4 regions of the Streptomyces sediminimaris genome follow, and region 1 is predicted to be linked to each of the others. Evidence: riboswitches for the same ligand, from Rfam matches in the RefSeq annotation. Region 1 holds a riboswitch; each other region holds the start of a gene.
The links. Region 1 has a riboswitch for cobalamin ahead of ACJ9NR_RS26250 (ribonucleoside-diphosphate reductase subunit alpha). Riboswitches for the same ligand answer to the same signal wherever they lie in the genome.

Region 1 (4,202 bases):
GCGTACACGTTCGTCGCCGTGCCCGCGGCGATCTACGCGGCGGGCGCGGCCGGCTTCTTCGCGGTGCCGTACACCATCCTGGTCTACCCGCTGATCTTCACCTTCCTGCCCCGCCTGTGGTCGGTCTCCCACCGGCACGGATACGTCACGACCTCGGACTTCGTGCGCGGCCGCTTCGGCTCGAAGAGCCTGTCGCTGGCCGTCGCGATCACCGGCATCCTCGCCACCATGCCGTACATCGCCCTCCAACTCGTCGGCATCCAGGCCGTGCTGGACGTGATGGGCGTCGGCGGCGGCGACAGCACCAACGGGTTCGTGAAGGACCTGCCGCTGCTGATCGCCTTCGGTGTGCTCGCGGCGTACACCTACTCCTCGGGCCTGCGGGCCCCCGCGCTGATCGCGTTCGTGAAGGACGCGCTGATCTACATCGTCATCGCCGTGGCGATCATCTACATCCCGATCAAGCTCGGCGGCTTCGACGACATCTTCGCGAAGGCGAGCGCGGCGTTCACGCAGACCAACCCGGCGACCGGCAAGCCGCGCGGCGCTCTCGTACCCCCGGGGACGGGCCAGTGGGCGTACGCCACCCTGGCGCTGGGCTCCGCGCTCGCGCTGTTCATGTACCCGCACTCGATCACCGCGACGCTCTCCTCGCGCAGCCGTGAGGTGATCCGCCGCAACACCACGATCCTGCCGCTGTACTCCCTGATGCTGGGTCTGCTGGCGCTGCTGGGCTTCATGGCGATCGCGGCCGGGGTCAAGGTCACCAACGGGCAGCTGGCGATCCCGCAGCTGTTCGAGAACATGTTCCCGGACTGGTTCACGGGGGTGGCCTTCGCGGCCATCGGCATCGGTGCGCTGGTGCCGGCGGCGATCATGTCGATCGCGGCCGCGAACCTCTTCACCCGCAACATCTACCGGGACTTCATCAAACCGGACGCCACGCCGAAGCAGGAGGCCCAGGTCTCCAAGATCGTGTCGCTGCTGGTGAAGGTCGGCGCGCTGGCCTTCGTCCTCACCATGGACAAGACGGTCGCCATCAACTTCCAGCTGCTGGGCGGCATCTGGATCCTGCAGACCTTCCCGGCCCTGGTCGGCGGTCTGTTCACCCGCTGGTTCCACCGCTGGGCGCTGCTCGGCGGCTGGGCGGTCGGCATGGTCTACGGCACCGTCGCCGCGTACGGCGTCGCCTCGCCGACGCACGCGCACTTCGGCGGCTCGGCGAAGGAGATCCCCGGGCTCGGCCAGATCGGCTACATCGGCCTGACCGCGTTCGTCATGAACGCGGTGGTCACGGTGGTCCTGACCTTCGTCCTGAAGGCCGTGAAGGCCCCGGAGGGTGTCGACGAGACCGCGGCGGACGACTACACCGTGGACGCCGGCGACCCGGGCGTGCAGGTGGAACTGCCGCCCGCGACGGCGGCGGAGTCGCGCTAGGTGTATTGACCCGTGAGGTCGGGAACGCGGGAGCCGTCACGCCGGAGCCGTCGTGACCGAACGGGCCGCCGGAGCATTCCGGCGGCCCGTTGTCGTACTCGTCCGCCACACTCGGTGCATGGACGTGGTGATCCGGCGGGCAGGACCCGCCGACTACGAGATCCTGGGCGGGATCACCGCCGAGGCCTACCTCCGGGACGGGCTGCTCGCCTTCGACAGCGGCGGCCGGTACCTGGCCGAGCTGAAGGACGTGGCCGGGCGGGCGGCCGCCGCGCGGGTGCTGGTGGCGGAGGCGGACGGGCAGCTGCTCGGCGGGGTCACCCTCGTGCCCTCGGGCGGCCCCATGGCCGACATCGCCCGGCCCGGGGAGGCCGAGATACGCATGCTCGCGGTCGCCCCGGCGGCTCGCGGCCGGGGCGCCGGGGAGGCCCTCGTGCGCGCCTGTGTCGACCGGTCCCGGGCCGTGGACGGCTGCACCGGTGTCGTCCTGTCGACCCAGCGCGCCATGCTCGCCGCCCACCGCATCTACGAGCGCGCGGGCTTCGCCCGTGTTCCCGAGCGCGACTGGAACCCGCTGCCGGGCGTGGCGGACCTCCGGCTGCTCACCTATCAGTTGACGTTCTGACACGCTCCGAAATCACGGCGACACACCCACACGACACAACATATGGGGGTGCTTCTCAGACCGGGCACAAGATGTATGCTCATGCTCGCTGTCGCCGCAGGGGAATCCGGTGCGAATCCGGAACTGTCCCGCAACGGTGTACCCATGCGTGTCCGCACCCATGGGCGTCAGTCCGAGGACCTGCCGACAGCGCGCCCGGCCGCCGTGGTCCGGGTGCTTCGACGTCCGGGCCTCGTGGAGTGGGCCGGTGGACGCGGCGCCGTCGTGCGCTCGTGGCTGCCCCCTGCCCTCCGCAAGGCCCCCGTGCCGAGCGAGGGAGAGCCCCACGTGAGCATCGCGCCAGCCGAACCGGCCTCAGCGACACCGTCCACGCCGTCGTCCGCCGAGGACGGTCCCGGGGCCGCACTGCTGCGGACCCTGACCGAACTGACCGGCGACCTCCCCGGCGCCGACGCCGGCCGGGTCGCCGCCGCGGCGCTGCGCGGACGTTCGGCGGGGGCGGACGGGACACAACTGCGCGAGCTGGCCACGGAGGCGGCCGCCGGCCTCATCTCGGAGGACCCCGCCTACTCGCGGCTGGCCGCGCGCCTGCTGACGGCCGGCATCACCGCGGAGGCCGCCTCGCAGGGCGTGACGTGCTTCACCGAATCGGTCGCGGTCGGCCACCGCGAGGGGCTCATCGCCGACCGCACGGCCGAGTTCGTCCGGCTCCACGCGGGGCGGCTCGACGCCCTCGTCGACACCGGCGCCGACGACCGCTTCGGCTACTTCGGCCTGCGCACCCTCCACAGCCGCTACCTGCTGCGGCACCCGATCACCCGCAAGGTCATCGAGACGCCCCAGCACTTCATGCTGCGCGTCGCCGCCGGTCTCGCCGAGGACGACACCGCGCGCTCGGTCGGCGAGGTCGCCGCCCTCTACCGCCTGATGAGCCGCCTCGACTACCTTCCCTCCTCCCCCACGCTGTTCAACTCCGGTACGCGCCACCCCCAGATGTCGTCCTGCTACCTCCTGGACTCCCCCCGCGACGAGCTGGACTCCATCTATGACCGCTACCACCAGGTCGCCCGCCTCTCGAAGCACGCCGGCGGCATCGGCCTGTCGTACTCCCGCATCCGCGCCCGGGGTTCGCTGATCCGCGGCACCAACGGGCACTCCAACGGCATCGTCCCGTTCCTGAAGACCCTGGACGCCTCGGTCGCGGCCGTGAACCAGGGCGGCCGGCGCAAGGGCGCGGCCGCGGTCTACCTGGAGACCTGGCACTCGGACATCGAGGAGTTCCTGGAGCTGCGCGACAACACCGGTGAGGAGGCCCGCCGTACGCACAACCTCAACCTCGCCCACTGGATCCCGGACGAGTTCATGCGCCGGGTGGACGCCGACGCGCGGTGGTCGCTGTTCTCCCCGGCGGACGCGCCCGAACTGGTCGACCTGTGGGGCGAGGAGTTCGACGCCGCGTACCGCGCGGCGGAGGCCGCGGGCCTGGCGCGCAGAACCGTCCCGGCCCGCGAGCTCTACGGCCGCATGATGCGTACGCTCGCCCAGACCGGCAACGGCTGGATGACCTTCAAGGACGCCGCGAACCGCACCGCCAACCAGACCGCCGAGCCGGGCCGCGTCGTGCACTCCTCCAACCTCTGCACGGAGATCCTGGAGGTCACCGACGACGGCGAGACGGCGGTCTGCAACCTCGGCTCGGTGAACCTGGGCGCCTTCGTGCAGGGCGGTGACCTGGACTGGGAGCGCCTGGACGAGACCGTCCGCACGGCCGTCACCTTCCTGGACCGCGTGGTCGACATCAACTACTACCCCACCGAGCAGGCGGGCCGGTCCAACGCGCGCTGGCGTCCCGTCGGACTCGGCGTGATGGGCCTGCAGGACGTCTTCTTCAAGCTGCGGCTGCCCTTCGACTCCCCCGAGGCGCAGGCCCTCTCCACCCGCATCGCCGAACGCGTCATGCTCGCCGCCTACGAGACCTCCGCCGACCTCGCCGAGCGCAACGGCCCGCTGCCGGCCTGGCAGCGGACCCGTACCGCCCGCGGCGTCCTGCACCCCGACCACTACGGCGTCGAGCACACCTGGCCGGAGCGCTGGGCCGCGCTGCGCGACCGTATCGCCGCCGTCGGCCTGCGCAACTCCC
Region 2 (4,202 bases), 3.0 Mb from region 1:
CAGGGCGTCGGCCGTCGTGGCGCCGGCGGGCACTCGCGCGCAGGCCGTACGCCCCGCCGGGGGCGTCTCACCGGACGGGGCGTCCGCCGCCGTGCCGAAGTCGAGGACGAGCGCCACGCGCTTCTCGCCCTCCCGGGCCGGGGTCCGCGCGCAGATCTCCCGGAACGACGTCGTCCCGCGCGGCTTCGACGCGTCGCCCGAGTCCTCGCTGACCGAGAAGCGGAAGCCCTGGACGTCGCCGTCCGAGGGGCGGGCGGTGGCGGGGCCCTGGGTGGCGTAGGTCCAGTGCCCGGCGGCGTGGTCCCAGAAGGACCAGTAGCGGTAACCGGTGGCGTGGGCCTGACCGCTGGCGGCCAGTGCCAGCAGCAACGCGGTGAACAGGACGGCGCAGCGGCGGATCACGGCCGTCACCTCTTGCCGCGGCGGCAGAACAGGAAGCCGGCGCCGGCGCCGATGGCGACGAGGAGGAGCCCGCCGAGGACCCACCAGACGGTGAATCGGAAGCCGGAGTCGGAGTCGGAGGCCGAGGCCGCCTTCCTGCCGGAGGACGCGGCCGGGGCGGCGGAGGAGGCCGGCTGCGGACCCGTCGCGTTCAGCAGCCGCACCAGGTCCCGCCCGCCGAAGTCGTGCACGTCGGCCCCGTACGCCCGGGCGGCGAGGATCAGTTCCGCGTACGCGGCCGGTCCGGCCTGCTTCGCCCACGGCCCGGCGTTCGCCTCCAGCCAGCGCACGGCGCCGGCCGCCCGGTCGCCCTGGCCGGCGGTCGCGAGGGCGAGGACGGCGTCGGCGGTGTTGCCGTAGTCGGGCTGGGGCTTGGCGCCGGGCAGCGCCGTGGTCAGGTGGTGGTCCTTCGCCAGGGCCCTGGTGAGGTACGCGGCGCCGTTGCGCGCCGCCTGCCCGGGATCGTGGGCGTCCCGGCACGCCGTGGCGGTGCCGGACGGCTTGACGGCCGCCCCGGTCAGCCCCTTGCCGAGCGCGCCCACCACGGCCGCGGCGGTCGCGTCCGCGTTGGCGGCGAGCCCGCCCTTCTTGTCCGGCTGGAAGGCGAAGGCGCCCGCGTCCTGGCCGCCGCAGGGCAGGGCGAACGTCAGCAGGGCGTCGTAGGGGGACTTGCCGCCCTTGGTGACCCGCGCGGGCTGCTCGCCCGCGGCGGCGAGCGCGCCGATGACGACGGCGGTGGAGTTGGCGTCGCTCGGACCGCCCGGCGCGTAGCCCCAGCCGCCGTCCTCGTTCTGCGCGGTCCTCAGCCAGGCGACCGCCTTGCCGGTGGTGGCGCCGTGGCCGCCGAGCGCCGCGAGGGCCTGGACGGCGGCGGCCGTGCTGTTGGTGTCGACCATCGCCTTGGCGTCGCAGGCGTGGGCGGCGTCCGCGCGGAACGGCGCGAACGCCCCGTTCGCGCACTGCTGCCCCACCAGCCAGTCCACGGCCTTCGGCGCCGGCCGCACGCCCACCGCGTCCTGCGCGAGCAGCGCCAGCGACTGGCGCCAGACGCCGTCGTACTTCGGGTCGGTGGTGCCGTAGAGGCCGTCGGGCAGCGCGGCCGACGGCGACGGCGAAGGGGACGCGGCGACGGCCGGCGCGGCGGCGCCGATCACGGCTATGGCTGCCAGGGCAGCTGCGCTGCGGCGGACGACGTTCATGATCGGCGGGTGCCTCTCCCTGCGGGAGCGGGCAGCACGGGACACCCCGGGCGGCTCGGCTCCGTATGCCTCGACGGTGCCGTGCGCCGGCGGACTGCCGGCACACGTGAGCCGGTCACGACCGTACGGGGCAGTCCGGCTGACCGCCCTCGGCGGACGGTTCACGGTTGCGGGTCAGCGCCGGAATTGCACCGGCTTCCCCCCGTACGGGTGTGATGACGACCCGGCTACTGTACCGGGCCGTAGGAACGGCCCCGGCGGCGGCCGGGGGTGGGCCCCGTCACCCCAGCACGGCCACGGCGTCCACCTCCACCAGCACCCCCTCGCGCACCGGCCGCACCACCACCGTCGTCCGCGCCGGAAGCGGTGTGCAGTCCGCGAAGAAGTCCGCGTAGACGCGGTTGAAGTCACCGAAAGCGGACCGGTCGGCCAGATAGCAGGTGCAGCGGGCGATCGAGCGGCGGTCCCCGCCCGCCGCCGCGACGACGGCCTCGACGTTGGCGAGCACCTGCCGCGCCTGCGCGGTGAAGCCGGCCGGCATGTCGCCGGTCGCCGGGTCCAGCGGGCCCTGTCCGGAGGTGAACAGCAACGGGCCGCTGCGCACGCCCTGGGACAGCGGCGGCAGGGTGCCGTCGGGGAAGGGGATGAAGGGGGCGCGGTCGGTGCGGACGGCGTCGAGGACGCCGCGCCCCTCGCGCGGGGTGGGGCCGCCGAAGGGCAGGCGCAGGGTCCGGGAGGCGAGCAGCCACCGGCCGTCGACGCGGCGCAGGACGTCCTCGTAGTGGCCCACCTGGGTCGGCGGGCCGGCCGGCACCATGCCGCCCGACCAGCCGTCGACGCGGTACGTCGTGAAGCAGGAGGTGGCCTCGGCGGTGTCCTCGGACGTCACCGTGACCCGGATGTTGGACATGATCCGGCGCGAGAGCCGGTCAGCGGGCCGCGCGCCGAAGTACTCCCGCAGCGCCGCCCGTCCCACGGACCGGCGCCCGTCACCCGGCGGCGGCCACTCCCACACCCCGTCCACGGTGAACAGCTCGGCAACCGAGGCGGGTTCGCCCAGGTCGAGGCGGTGGACGAAGTCGAGGATCAGGTGTTCGCAGGCGCGTTCGGCGAGAAGCCGGTGCAAAGGGTCCATGGTCATGGGGTATCAGTGCGCGCTCCCGTGCGGCGAGTGGATCACACCGCCGCGTACGCCACCGGATCGCTCCCCGCCACCGCTTCCGCCCGGCCCAGCTTCACCAGGCGCCGCAGGTGTGCCTCGGCCTCCGAGACCGCGATGTTCCGCGATCCGTACGGGATCTGGCTCCAGGGCCGGTTCCACTCCATGCGCTCGGCCAGCTGCCAGGGGGTGAGCGGTTCGGCCAGCAGGGCGTGCAGGCCGGTGAGCCGGTCCTCGTGGTGTGCGAGCAACTCCCGTACCCGGGCCGCCGCGTCGGAGAAGACGTGCTGGTGGGCGGGGAGCACCTCCGAGGGGGCGAGCCGGCCGACGCGTTCGAGGGAGTCGAGGTAGTCGCCGAGGGGGTCGGTGACGTTACCCACGCTCGGCTTCGCTCGCACGGGGGCGCCCCCGTCGTCGTCGGGGTCCTCGTAGAGGCCGATGTGGGGGGTGATCCCGGGAAGCAGGTGGTCGCCGGAGAACAGCCGTCCGTGGCCGGGCAGTCGAGCCGGATGCTCCTCCTCCAGGTGCAGGCAGACGTGGCCGGGGGTGTGGCCCGGCGTCCAGATCGCGCGCAGGCGCCTGCCCGGGAGGTCGAGGAGTTCGCCGGGGACGATCTCGCGGTCGGGCAGGGCGGGGGAGAAGCCCGGAAGGGTGGTGCGGGGGGCGGCGTCGCGCAGGGGCGCGACGTGCTCCTCGGGGGCGCCGGCGGCGGTGAGCTTTGCGGCCATGTAGGAGAACCAGCGGCCGGGCCGGGTGCCGCGGGTGCGCCGCACGATCGCGGTGTCCGCGGCGTGCATGGCGATCCAGGCGCCGGACGCCTCGCGGACCCTGCCGGACAGGCCGTGGTGGTCGGGGTGGTGGTGGGTGATCACCACGCCGTGGATCTCGCCGACGGACGTGCCGCAGGCGGCCATTCCGTCCGCGAGGGTCTCCCAGGAGGCCGGGTCGTCCCATCCGGTGTCGACCAGGACCGGGCCGCGGTCGGTGTCGACGACGTACACGAGCGTGTGCCCGAGGGGGTTGTCCGGGATGGGTACCCGGACGGACCGTACGCCTCCGCCGTGGTCGGTGACCTGTGCCATGGGTTCCCCTGTCGCCGCGTTCCCGTCACTATAACTAGAACCAGTTCCAATGGGAGCCTGGGTCACCTTTCGCCGCCCTGTGGACTCCTCCGAGGGGAACTGGTATCAGTTCCGGTATCTGATGCACCGTCAGAGTCAGCTCCGGGGAGGCATTCGGCCATGACCGAGCTCGTGGAACACGGACAGCTGTTCATCGGCGGGGAGTTGACCGACCCCCTCGGCGAGGACGTCATCGAGGTGATCTCGCCGCACACCGAGGAGGTCATCGGGCGGGTGCCGCACGCCTCGGCCGCGGACGTGGACCGGGCGGTCCGGGCCGCG
Region 3 (4,202 bases), 2.6 Mb from region 1:
GGAAGTCGGAGGGGTCGAAGGAGTCGGGCGCGGTGCCGCCGACCGGCCACACGACGTAGCTGTCGTAGCCGTACATCGTGTCCTTGGAGGCGGTGTAGCGCAGCGGCGCGTCCGTCTTGTAGGCCGCGCCGGGCGCGACCGGGGTGTCGAACCGGCACCAGGCGCCGAGGTCGGGCCGGTCCGAGTAGTGGCAGTTGGAGTGGTCGCGGGCGAGGGAGACGCCGTCGGAGTCCTGCACCAGCAGCATGACGCCCTTGTCGGCGGGGGCGGTGCCGGTGTTGGCGAAGGCCGGGGTGCGCTCGAAGACGGCGCCGGGCGCGATGCCCTTCAGCGCCGGGTAGGGCCGGGTGACGAGCTTCGGGCCGCCGACCAGGACGTCCGTCTTCTTGGTCACGGTCGGCGCGTCGGAGGCGGTGGCGGTGTAGGTGATGGCACCGGTGTCGCCCGCCTTGGCGGCCGCGGTGGGCTTCAGGAAGAACGGGTCGATCGACTCCTTGCCCGACAGCGGGCCCACGTCGCACCTCACCTTCAGGGTGCCGGTGCTCACGCAGTCCCCCGTGACCTCCATCGTCGCCTTCCCGGCGAGGGACGACGCGTCGACCGCGACCGAGACGTCATGGGCGTCCCCGCCCGAGGCGGTGATCGCGAGGCCCAGGTTCGGGCCCTCACCCTCGGTGGGGAGGTAGTAGTTCTCCTGGGCGTCCAGGACGAGCGTCGTTCCGGCGGCGTGCGCGGCCGGGGTCGCGACCGCCAGAGCGGCGGTCGCGACAGCGGCGGCCGCCGCTGTCCGCCATGTTCTGCATATCGTCAGCACACTACGTGGACACGCCAGAACACCGGAAGGTTGCGCCCGAGCGTCCGTCAGTTGACGGACGGGTTCCGCCCTGGAATCTCTCCAGCACCGCCGAACCGGCAGCAGGACCCGCCCTGTTGGCGGATCCGGCCGTGCGGCGGCCGCGGTCCCCTCCCCGCCCGCGCGTGCAGCAGGCGCCCGGACGGAGCGGGTGTCAGCCGCCCTCGGCCAGGCGGGCCGCCCACCTCTGTTCCACCTTGGCCAGCCGCCAGTAGGCCAGCGCCGCCGCCCACACGATGACGAACAGACCCACGATGAGGTAACCGACGTTGTCCAGGTCCAGGCCCGCGATCCAGCCGGTCACCGCGTCGCGCAGACCGAGCTTCTCGTGCAGCACCCCGACCAGCTCGACGGTGCCGATCAGGAAGGCGACCGCGATGGACAGACCGGTGATGGCGAGGTTGTAGAACACCTTGCGCACCGGGTTGGAGAACGCCCACTGGTAGGCGAAGTTCATGAACGTCCCGTCCAGGGTGTCGAACAGGCTCATCCCCGCGGCGAACAACAGCGGCAGGCACACGATCGCGTACCACGGCAGCCCCGCCGCGGCACCGCTGCCCGCCATCACCATCAGGGTGACCTCGGTGGCGGTGTCGAAGCCGACACCGAACAGGAAGCCCAGTGGGAACATCTGCCCGGGGCGGGTGATCGACGTGGTGAAGCGGCCCAGGACGCGGTTCATGAACCCCCGCGAGTCCAGGTGCTGTTCGAGAGCCGCCTCGTCGTACGTGCCGGAACGCATCGCGCGGAAGACCCGCAGGATGCCGGCGAGGGCCACCAGGTTGAGCGCGGCGATGAGGTAGAGGAAGGTCCCGGAGACGGTCGCGCCGACGACACCGAGCGTCTGGTGGGTGCGGGAGTCGTGGTTCAGCAGTGCGCCGGCGAGCTGCGCGCCTCCCGCCACCAGGGCGGCCAGGACCACCACCACGCTGGAGTGACCGAGCGCGAACCAGAACCCGACCGACACCGGCCGCTTGCCGTCGGCCATCAGCTTGCGGGTGGTGTTGTCGATCGCGGCGATGTGATCGGCGTCGAACGCGTGCCGCATGCCGAGCGTGTACGCGGTCACCCCGAGGCCGATCCCGAACGCCTTGGAGCCGACCTCGTAGTGGCCCGGCACGACGAGCAGGAACAGGATGCCGAACGCCAGCACGTGCAGGGCGGCGATCACGGCCAGAAGTCCGGCGGTACGGACGGTGTCCTCGCGCCGCCAGCGGAAGACAGTGGGCACGTCGGGCCCGTTGGGCAGGGTCATGCGGTCACGCTCCAGCACCTCGTGGATCACTTCGTGAAGTGCCGTGGCCGGTCTCCTGGCTTACGGGTGCGCGCGTTCTCGTCCCGGCCTTCCCGTCCGCCCCGAGGCGGACAGTGACCGTGCACAACTGGGACGCAAACTCCCCGATCACAGTGGCGAGGGCCGCTCCGGCCTGAACCCCCCGAACCACGAAGGGCTGTCACCGGTCTTCCCGAACACCACGGCCCGCCCACCGTACGGGTGTCTCCGCACGCCTGCATACCTGCATGGCTGCGCAGGTATCCAAGATCACACCGCCACCTGCGAGGATGTCCCCATGCATCTCGTCCCCGCCGAACGCGCAGACCGCCGCGCCATCGACGGCCACCGGGTCTGCGACGCCGTCGCCGCCATCGGCGAGCCCGGCCACGTCCGCGCCTGGGCCGAACGGTTCTCCCTGCTCTCCGACCCCGGACGCCTCGCCCTGCTGATGGCCCTGCGCCAGACGGGTCCGCTCGCTGTCTCGGACCTGGCCATCGCGACCGGAATGAACGACCCCGCCGTTTCCCAGGCCCTGCGGCTGCTGCGCGCCGCCGGTGTCGTTGCGGGCGAGAAGGACGGGCGGGTGGTGCGCTACCGGATCATCGACCCGATCACCGCCGCCCTGCTCAAGCACTGCGTCAGCGGGAGCGGTTGAGCGGCGACGGCCTTCCGGCCGACCCGCGGCCATGAGCCGCCTCGCAGGGCCTCGGCCCTCCCCTTGTGCACCGGCTCAGATGGAGCCGCGTGGCGACGGCGAGGCACGCAGGCTTCGTACGTCCTGCCCGTACGTCCTGGCGGTCTCGCGCGAGACTCCGGTGCCGCAGTGCTCCGCCGGGGCCGGCCCCGGCGGAGCACTGCGGAGGCCGACCCCCGGGACGGGGGCGCGTGAGCGCTCGGCACTCGGCGGTGGGCCGGGTGGGTGGACTCAGGTCGCGAGCAGTGCGCGGCCGAACCAGTCCCTGTTGTCGCGTACCCCGGGCAGGGCGAAGAAGTAGCCGCCGCCGGTGGGCGAGATGTAGTCGACGAGGGGCTCGTCGATCAGCCGGGTCTGGACGGCTTCGAACTGCCGTACCACGTCCTGCTGGTAGCAGCAGAAGACCAGGCCCATGTCGAGGTCGCCGACGGCGTCGACGCCGCGGTCGTAGTTGTAGCCGCGGCGCAGGATGCGGGAGTTGTCGGTGGCGGCGGTGCGCGGGTTCGCCATCCGGATGTGGGAGTCCAGCGGGATCACCGTGCCGTGCGGGTCCTTGGCGTAGTGGGGGGTGTCGGTCTCCTTGGCGCCGTCGAGCGGAGCGCCGGTGTCCTTGCGGCGGCCGAACATCTTCTCCTGCTCGGTGAGCGAGACCCGGTCCCAGAACTCCACCAGCATGCGGATGACGCGGATCACCTGGTAGCTGCCGCCGGTGGCCCAGGCGGGCTCGCCGTCGCCGTCGCCGACCCAGATCAGGCGGTTGGTCTCGCGGGTCGAGGTGACGTCCGGGTTGGCGATGCCGTCCTTGAAACCGAGCAGGTTGCGCGGGGCACCGGTGGGCCGCGGGGCGTTCTGGAAGCCGTCGATGCGCCACTTGATCTGCATGGCGCCGCGCGTGTGGCGGGCGATGTCGCGCAGGGCGTGCAGGACGGTGTCCCGGCGGTGGGCGCAGATCTGCAGGGACAGGTCGCCGTGGCACTCGGCCGCGTCGAGATGGTCGTTGGGGAAGGTCCGCATCGCCGTCAGGCGTCGGGGCCGGGCCTTGGCGAGGCCGTAGCGGTCGTCGAACAGGGAGGCGCCCACCCCGACCGTGACGGTGAGGCCGTCGGCGGGGACGACCGGGCCGAGGATGCCGTTGTCGGAGGGCGGGGCGCCGACGCCGAGGTCGGTCGGGGTGCCACCGGAGGTGAGGAAACGGGCCCGGCGGGTGATCGTCTTCAGCAGCTCCGCCAGTTCCTCGCGGTCCTCGGCGATGACGTCGAAGGAGACGAAGCACGCGGCCGCGGGGGCGGGGGTGAGGATGCCGGCCTGGTGGACACCGTGGAAGGGGACCTTGGCGGCGTTGTCCGTCCGCGTGGCGGCCTCGGCGGTGCCGCCGGCGC
Region 4 (4,202 bases), 3.6 Mb from region 1:
AGGCTCACGTCGCCCCGGAACTTGTTGACGAGGAACCCGGCGACGAGCTCCTGGTCCTCGGGCGAGAGCAGCGCGACGGTCCCGAAGAAGGACGCGAAGACGCCGCCGCGGTCGATGTCGCCGACCACGAGCACCGGGAGCCGCGCGCCGCGCGCGATCCCCATGTTGACGATGTCGGTCCGTCGCAGATTGATTTCGGCGGGGCTGCCGGCCCCTTCACAGATCACCGCGTCATACGTGCCCCGCAACTCGGCGAGGCAGTCGAGAACGGTGCCGAGCAGCCGCTGCTGCCGCCCGCCGTGGTATCCGCGCGCACTGAGCTCGCCCACCGGCCTGCCCAGCAGCACCACCTGGCTGCTCCGCTCACCGCCGGGCTTGAGCAGCACCGGGTTCATGAGCGCGGTCGGCTCGATCCGGCACGCCTGCGCCTGCATGGCCTGCGCCCGCCCGATCTCGGCGCCCTCGCGCGTCACGAAGGAGTTCAGCGACATGTTCTGCGCCTTGAAGGGCGCGACCTTGACGCCCTGCCGCACCAGCCAGCGGCAGATCCCGGCGGTCACGACACTCTTGCCGGCGTCGGAGGTGGTGCCGGCGACGAGCAGCCCACCGCCGTTCACGACGCACGCTCCGGCGCCCGCGCCGGGCGCCCTGCCGCCCGTGCCCGCAGCAGCCCCCCGGCCGCGCTGACCCCCAGGGCCAGCCACCCGACCCGGCCGGACAGCCGGACGGCCCGCTCGATGTCCCCGGTCTCCACGGCTCGCCCCTCCCCGTTCAGCACCGGGCGGTGCTCGACGCGCCCCCCGTACGACAACGTCCCACCGAGCCGTACCCCGAGAGCGCCCGCGAAGGACGCCTCCACGGGCCCGGCGTTGGGGCTGGGATGCCTGCCCGCGTCGGCGCGCCAGGCGCGCACGGCCCCGCGGGGATCGCCCCCCGCGACCGCCGCCAGCGCGGCGGTCAGCCGTGCCCCGGGCCACCCGGCGACGTCGTCCAGCCGCGCCGAGGCCCATCCGTAGCGCAGGTACCTGGGCGATCTGTGCCCCACCATGGCGTCGAGCGTGTTGACCGCCCGGAACCCCAGCAGCCCCGGCACCCCGCCGACCGCGCCCCACACCAGCGCCCCCACCACCGCGTCGGACGTGTTCTCCGCGACGGACTCGACGACGGCCCGGGCGATCCCGCCGGCGTCGAGCGCCTGCGGATCCCGCCCGCACAGACGCGGCAGCCGCGCCCGTGCGGCGGCCAGGTCCCCGGCCTCCAGGGCCCGCCCGATGCCCCGGGCTTCGCGCGCGAGGGACGTCCCGCCGACCACGGCCCAGGTGGCGGCGGCGGTCAGCGCGAGAGAGGCGGTGCGGGAAGGACGCAGGCACGACTGCGCCACGGCACCGAGCGCCACGGCACCTGAGGCGCACACGGTGGTGTGCAGCGCGCCCCACCCGCGGTGGTCCCGCCACAGCACCCGCTCCACGGCGGCCGCGGCACGCCCGAAGACGGCGACCGGGTGCCCGCGGCGCGGATCGCCGAGGAGACGGTCACCGAGGAGTCCGGCGGCGGCGCCGTACGCGAAGACGCGACCGGCACGCATCGGCTCAGCCGGCCGTGGGGGCGGGCAGACCTCGGGTGTGGAGTCTCAACAGGCAGCCGGGCATGGCGATATGTCCTCACTCAGGGTGTCCGCGCCCTGGTTCGACGAGACCGGCGGTGGGAGTTCCTGGCTCCCGGGGCTACCTACCCCGGTGACAGTGGCGGGACCGCGCCGGACTCACACCGGCTTCCTCCCGTGCCGCCGTACATGGCCCCGGCAGTCCACCACGGGGCCGGAAGGGCCGTCAACTCGCCGTTGACCTGCGACGGGAGAGTGTGCGGAGGACCACACACGCGGGGTCGCGGCGGTCACGCGAACGCGTGGTGCCGGGACGGACCACCGTCCCGGCACCACGCGCGTCGGTCGTCGGCCCGGGCCTCAGCCCTTCGCCGTGATCAGGTAGATGCCGTACGCCACCGCCGTCAGGCACGCCGCGAAGCACACGTACGCGCCGGTGACCGCGAGGGCCGCCGAGTTGCCCTCGGCCGCGGCCCGTTCGCGGCGCGAGAGGCCCTTGATGCCGAGGGTGAACAGGACCACCAGGCCCACGGTGACCGCGAGGCTGACGCCGAAGACGGAGCCCAGAGCCGCCCAGTCGATCTTCATGCTGCTTCTCTTCCTTCGTGCCGGGTGCGCCGGCTCAGACGGTCGCGGCCGGCGGGGTCGCCGGATCGGCGGCGGGGACCGGGGCCGGGGCCGCGGTCGTGGACGCGAGCTCCTCGGCCACCGTGCCGGGCGGGGGCGGGGTGACGGCGGCGATGGCCGTGGTGACCACACCGGCCGGCTCGTCGACGTCGTTGACGTTCGCGGCGTTGACGACCTGGCGGCGGGAGAGCAGCCAGATCCCGGCGCTCGCGGCGACCAGGAAGACGGCGATGACGGCCGTGCCCGCGTCGCCGAGTTCAGTCACCTTCTCGGCGCCCGCGCCGACGAGCGCGGCGGCCGGCAGGGTCAGCACCCAGGCGAGGGACATCCGGCCCGCGGTGGACCACCGCACCACGCCGCCCTTGCGGCCCAGGCCCGCGCCCATCACCGAGCCGGTGACGGCGTGCGTGGTGGAGAGCGAGAAGCCGAGGTGGGAGGAGGCCAGGAGCACGGTCGCCGCGCTGGTCTGGGCGACGAAGCCCTGCTGCGGCTGGAGGTCGGTCAGGCCCTTGCCCATGGTGCGGATGATGCGCCAGCCGCCGATGTAGGTGCCGAGCGCCATGGCGAGGCCCGCGGAGAGGATGACCCAGGTGGGAGGGTTGGAGCCGGGGGCGAGGACGCCGCCGGTGACCAGGGCGAGGGTGACGATGCCCATGGTCTTCTGCGCGTCGCCGGTGCCGTGGGCGAGCGAGACCAGGGCGGCGGAGGCGATCTGGCCCGCGCGGTAGCCCTTCCTGGCGGCCCGGGTGTCGGCGTTGCCGCGGCCGGCGGCGTAGGTGAACCGGGCGGCGACCGCGGCGGCGATGCCCGCGACCAGCGGGGCGGCGACCGCCGGGATGATCACCTTGGTGACGAGCACGCCGGCGTGGACGGCGCCGGTGCCCGCGGTGGCGACCGCGGCGCCGATGAGGCCGCCCATGAGGGCGTGCGAGGAGCTGGAGGGCAGGCCCACCAGCCAGGTCACCAGGTTCCAGAGGATCGCGCCGACCAGCGCGGCGAAGATGACCTCGGGACGGATGCCGTTCTCGTCGATGAGACCCGAGGAGATCGTCTTGGCGACCTCGACGGAGAGGAAGGCGCCCACAAGATTCAGCACGGCGGACATGGCCACCGCGATCTTGGGCTTGAGCGCGCCGGTGGAGATGGTGGTGGCCATCGCGTTGGCGGTGTCGTGAAAACCGTTCGTGAAATCGAACGCGAGTGCGGTGACCACCACAATCGCGAGGATCAGCGAGAAGTTTTCCATTTACCCAGGCAATCGTTCGAAGTCATCGGTCGCTTGACCGTAGGAAACCTGAGTGAACGGAAGATGAACTGAGCAGGGCTTCGAGGTGACCTGATGAGGGGGCCGCCGTTCCGCCTCGGTCCGGCGGCCCCCGGATCCCCGGGCGCCGCTCGGCTAGTGGCCCCGGGCGAACCTCTTCAGCTGGGCCCGGGAGCCGTTGAAGAGATCCTCGTCACCCGGCAGGCCGCCCTTGCTGCCGTACTGCCAGAAGGTCCAGTACTTCCAGCCGGCGGGCAGTGCTCCCGGCCCCGACGGGCGGCGTCCTGCCAGCCACAGCGCGTGGTCATGGGCGAACGCGCGGCTGCGGCCGGTGCACGTGTTCCACCAGCGGGCGGTCGTGTAGATCACCGGCCGGCGCCCGGTGCGCCGCTTCACCTCGTCGCTGAAGGAGCGGATCCAGCGGACCATGCCCGCCTTGCTCAGGCCGTAGCACCGGTGCCTGGAGCTGTAGGGGTTGTATTCGATGTCGAGGGCCGGGGGCAGGGTCCGGCCGTCCGCGCGCCACCGGCCCCCGTGGCGGACGAAGTACGCCGCCTGGGCCCTGCCGGACGACCTGTCCGGCAGCGCGAAGTGGTACGCCCCGCGGATGATGCCGGCGTGCCGGGCGCCGTTGTACTGCCGGGTGAAGTACGGGTTGCGGTAGGTGGTGGACTCGGTCGCCTTGACGTAGACGAACCTGGCGCCCCG

Region 2: another riboswitch for cobalamin. It lies ahead of ACJ9NR_RS12415 (SCO2321 family membrane protein); the one in region 1 lies ahead of ACJ9NR_RS26250 (ribonucleoside-diphosphate reductase subunit alpha).
Region 3: another riboswitch for cobalamin. It lies ahead of nicT (Nickel transporter NicT); the one in region 1 lies ahead of ACJ9NR_RS26250 (ribonucleoside-diphosphate reductase subunit alpha).
Region 4: another riboswitch for cobalamin. It lies ahead of ACJ9NR_RS09360 (cobalamin biosynthesis protein); the one in region 1 lies ahead of ACJ9NR_RS26250 (ribonucleoside-diphosphate reductase subunit alpha).

What each region holds. Positions count from the first base shown of each region.
Region 1 covers NZ_JBJWOT010000001.1:5,629,146-5,633,347, reverse strand. The annotation lists gene mctP (monocarboxylate uptake permease MctP) at 1-1,437, shown strand, start outside; gene ACJ9NR_RS26255 (GNAT family N-acetyltransferase) at 1,556-2,062, shown strand; cobalamin riboswitch at 2,138-2,264, shown strand; gene ACJ9NR_RS26250 (ribonucleoside-diphosphate reductase subunit alpha) at 2,390-4,202, shown strand, end outside.
Region 2 covers NZ_JBJWOT010000001.1:2,648,887-2,653,088, reverse strand. The annotation lists gene ACJ9NR_RS12420 (SCO2322 family protein) at 1-402, opposite strand, end outside; gene ACJ9NR_RS12415 (SCO2321 family membrane protein) at 408-1,640, opposite strand; cobalamin riboswitch at 1,761-1,890, opposite strand; gene ACJ9NR_RS12410 (RidA family protein) at 1,921-2,256, opposite strand; partial or broken gene ACJ9NR_RS12405 (nuclear transport factor 2 family protein) at 2,329-2,775, opposite strand; gene ACJ9NR_RS12400 (Strvi_7410 family MBL fold metallo-hydrolase) at 2,817-3,881, opposite strand; gene ACJ9NR_RS12395 (aldehyde dehydrogenase) at 4,041-4,202, shown strand, end outside.
Region 3 covers NZ_JBJWOT010000001.1:8,259,851-8,264,052, reverse strand. The annotation lists gene ACJ9NR_RS37660 (hypothetical protein) at 1-814, opposite strand, end outside; gene nicT (Nickel transporter NicT) at 1,008-2,108, opposite strand; cobalamin riboswitch at 2,137-2,346, opposite strand; gene ACJ9NR_RS37650 (ArsR/SmtB family transcription factor) at 2,425-2,784, shown strand; gene efeB (iron uptake transporter deferrochelatase/peroxidase subunit) at 3,055-4,202, opposite strand, start outside.
Region 4 covers NZ_JBJWOT010000001.1:2,005,213-2,009,414, reverse strand. The annotation lists gene ACJ9NR_RS09365 (cobyric acid synthase) at 1-617, opposite strand, end outside; gene ACJ9NR_RS09360 (cobalamin biosynthesis protein) at 614-1,585, opposite strand; cobalamin riboswitch at 1,687-1,826, opposite strand; gene ACJ9NR_RS09355 (hypothetical protein) at 1,964-2,191, opposite strand; gene ACJ9NR_RS09350 (inorganic phosphate transporter) at 2,226-3,476, opposite strand; gene ACJ9NR_RS09345 (lysozyme) at 3,630-4,202, opposite strand, start outside.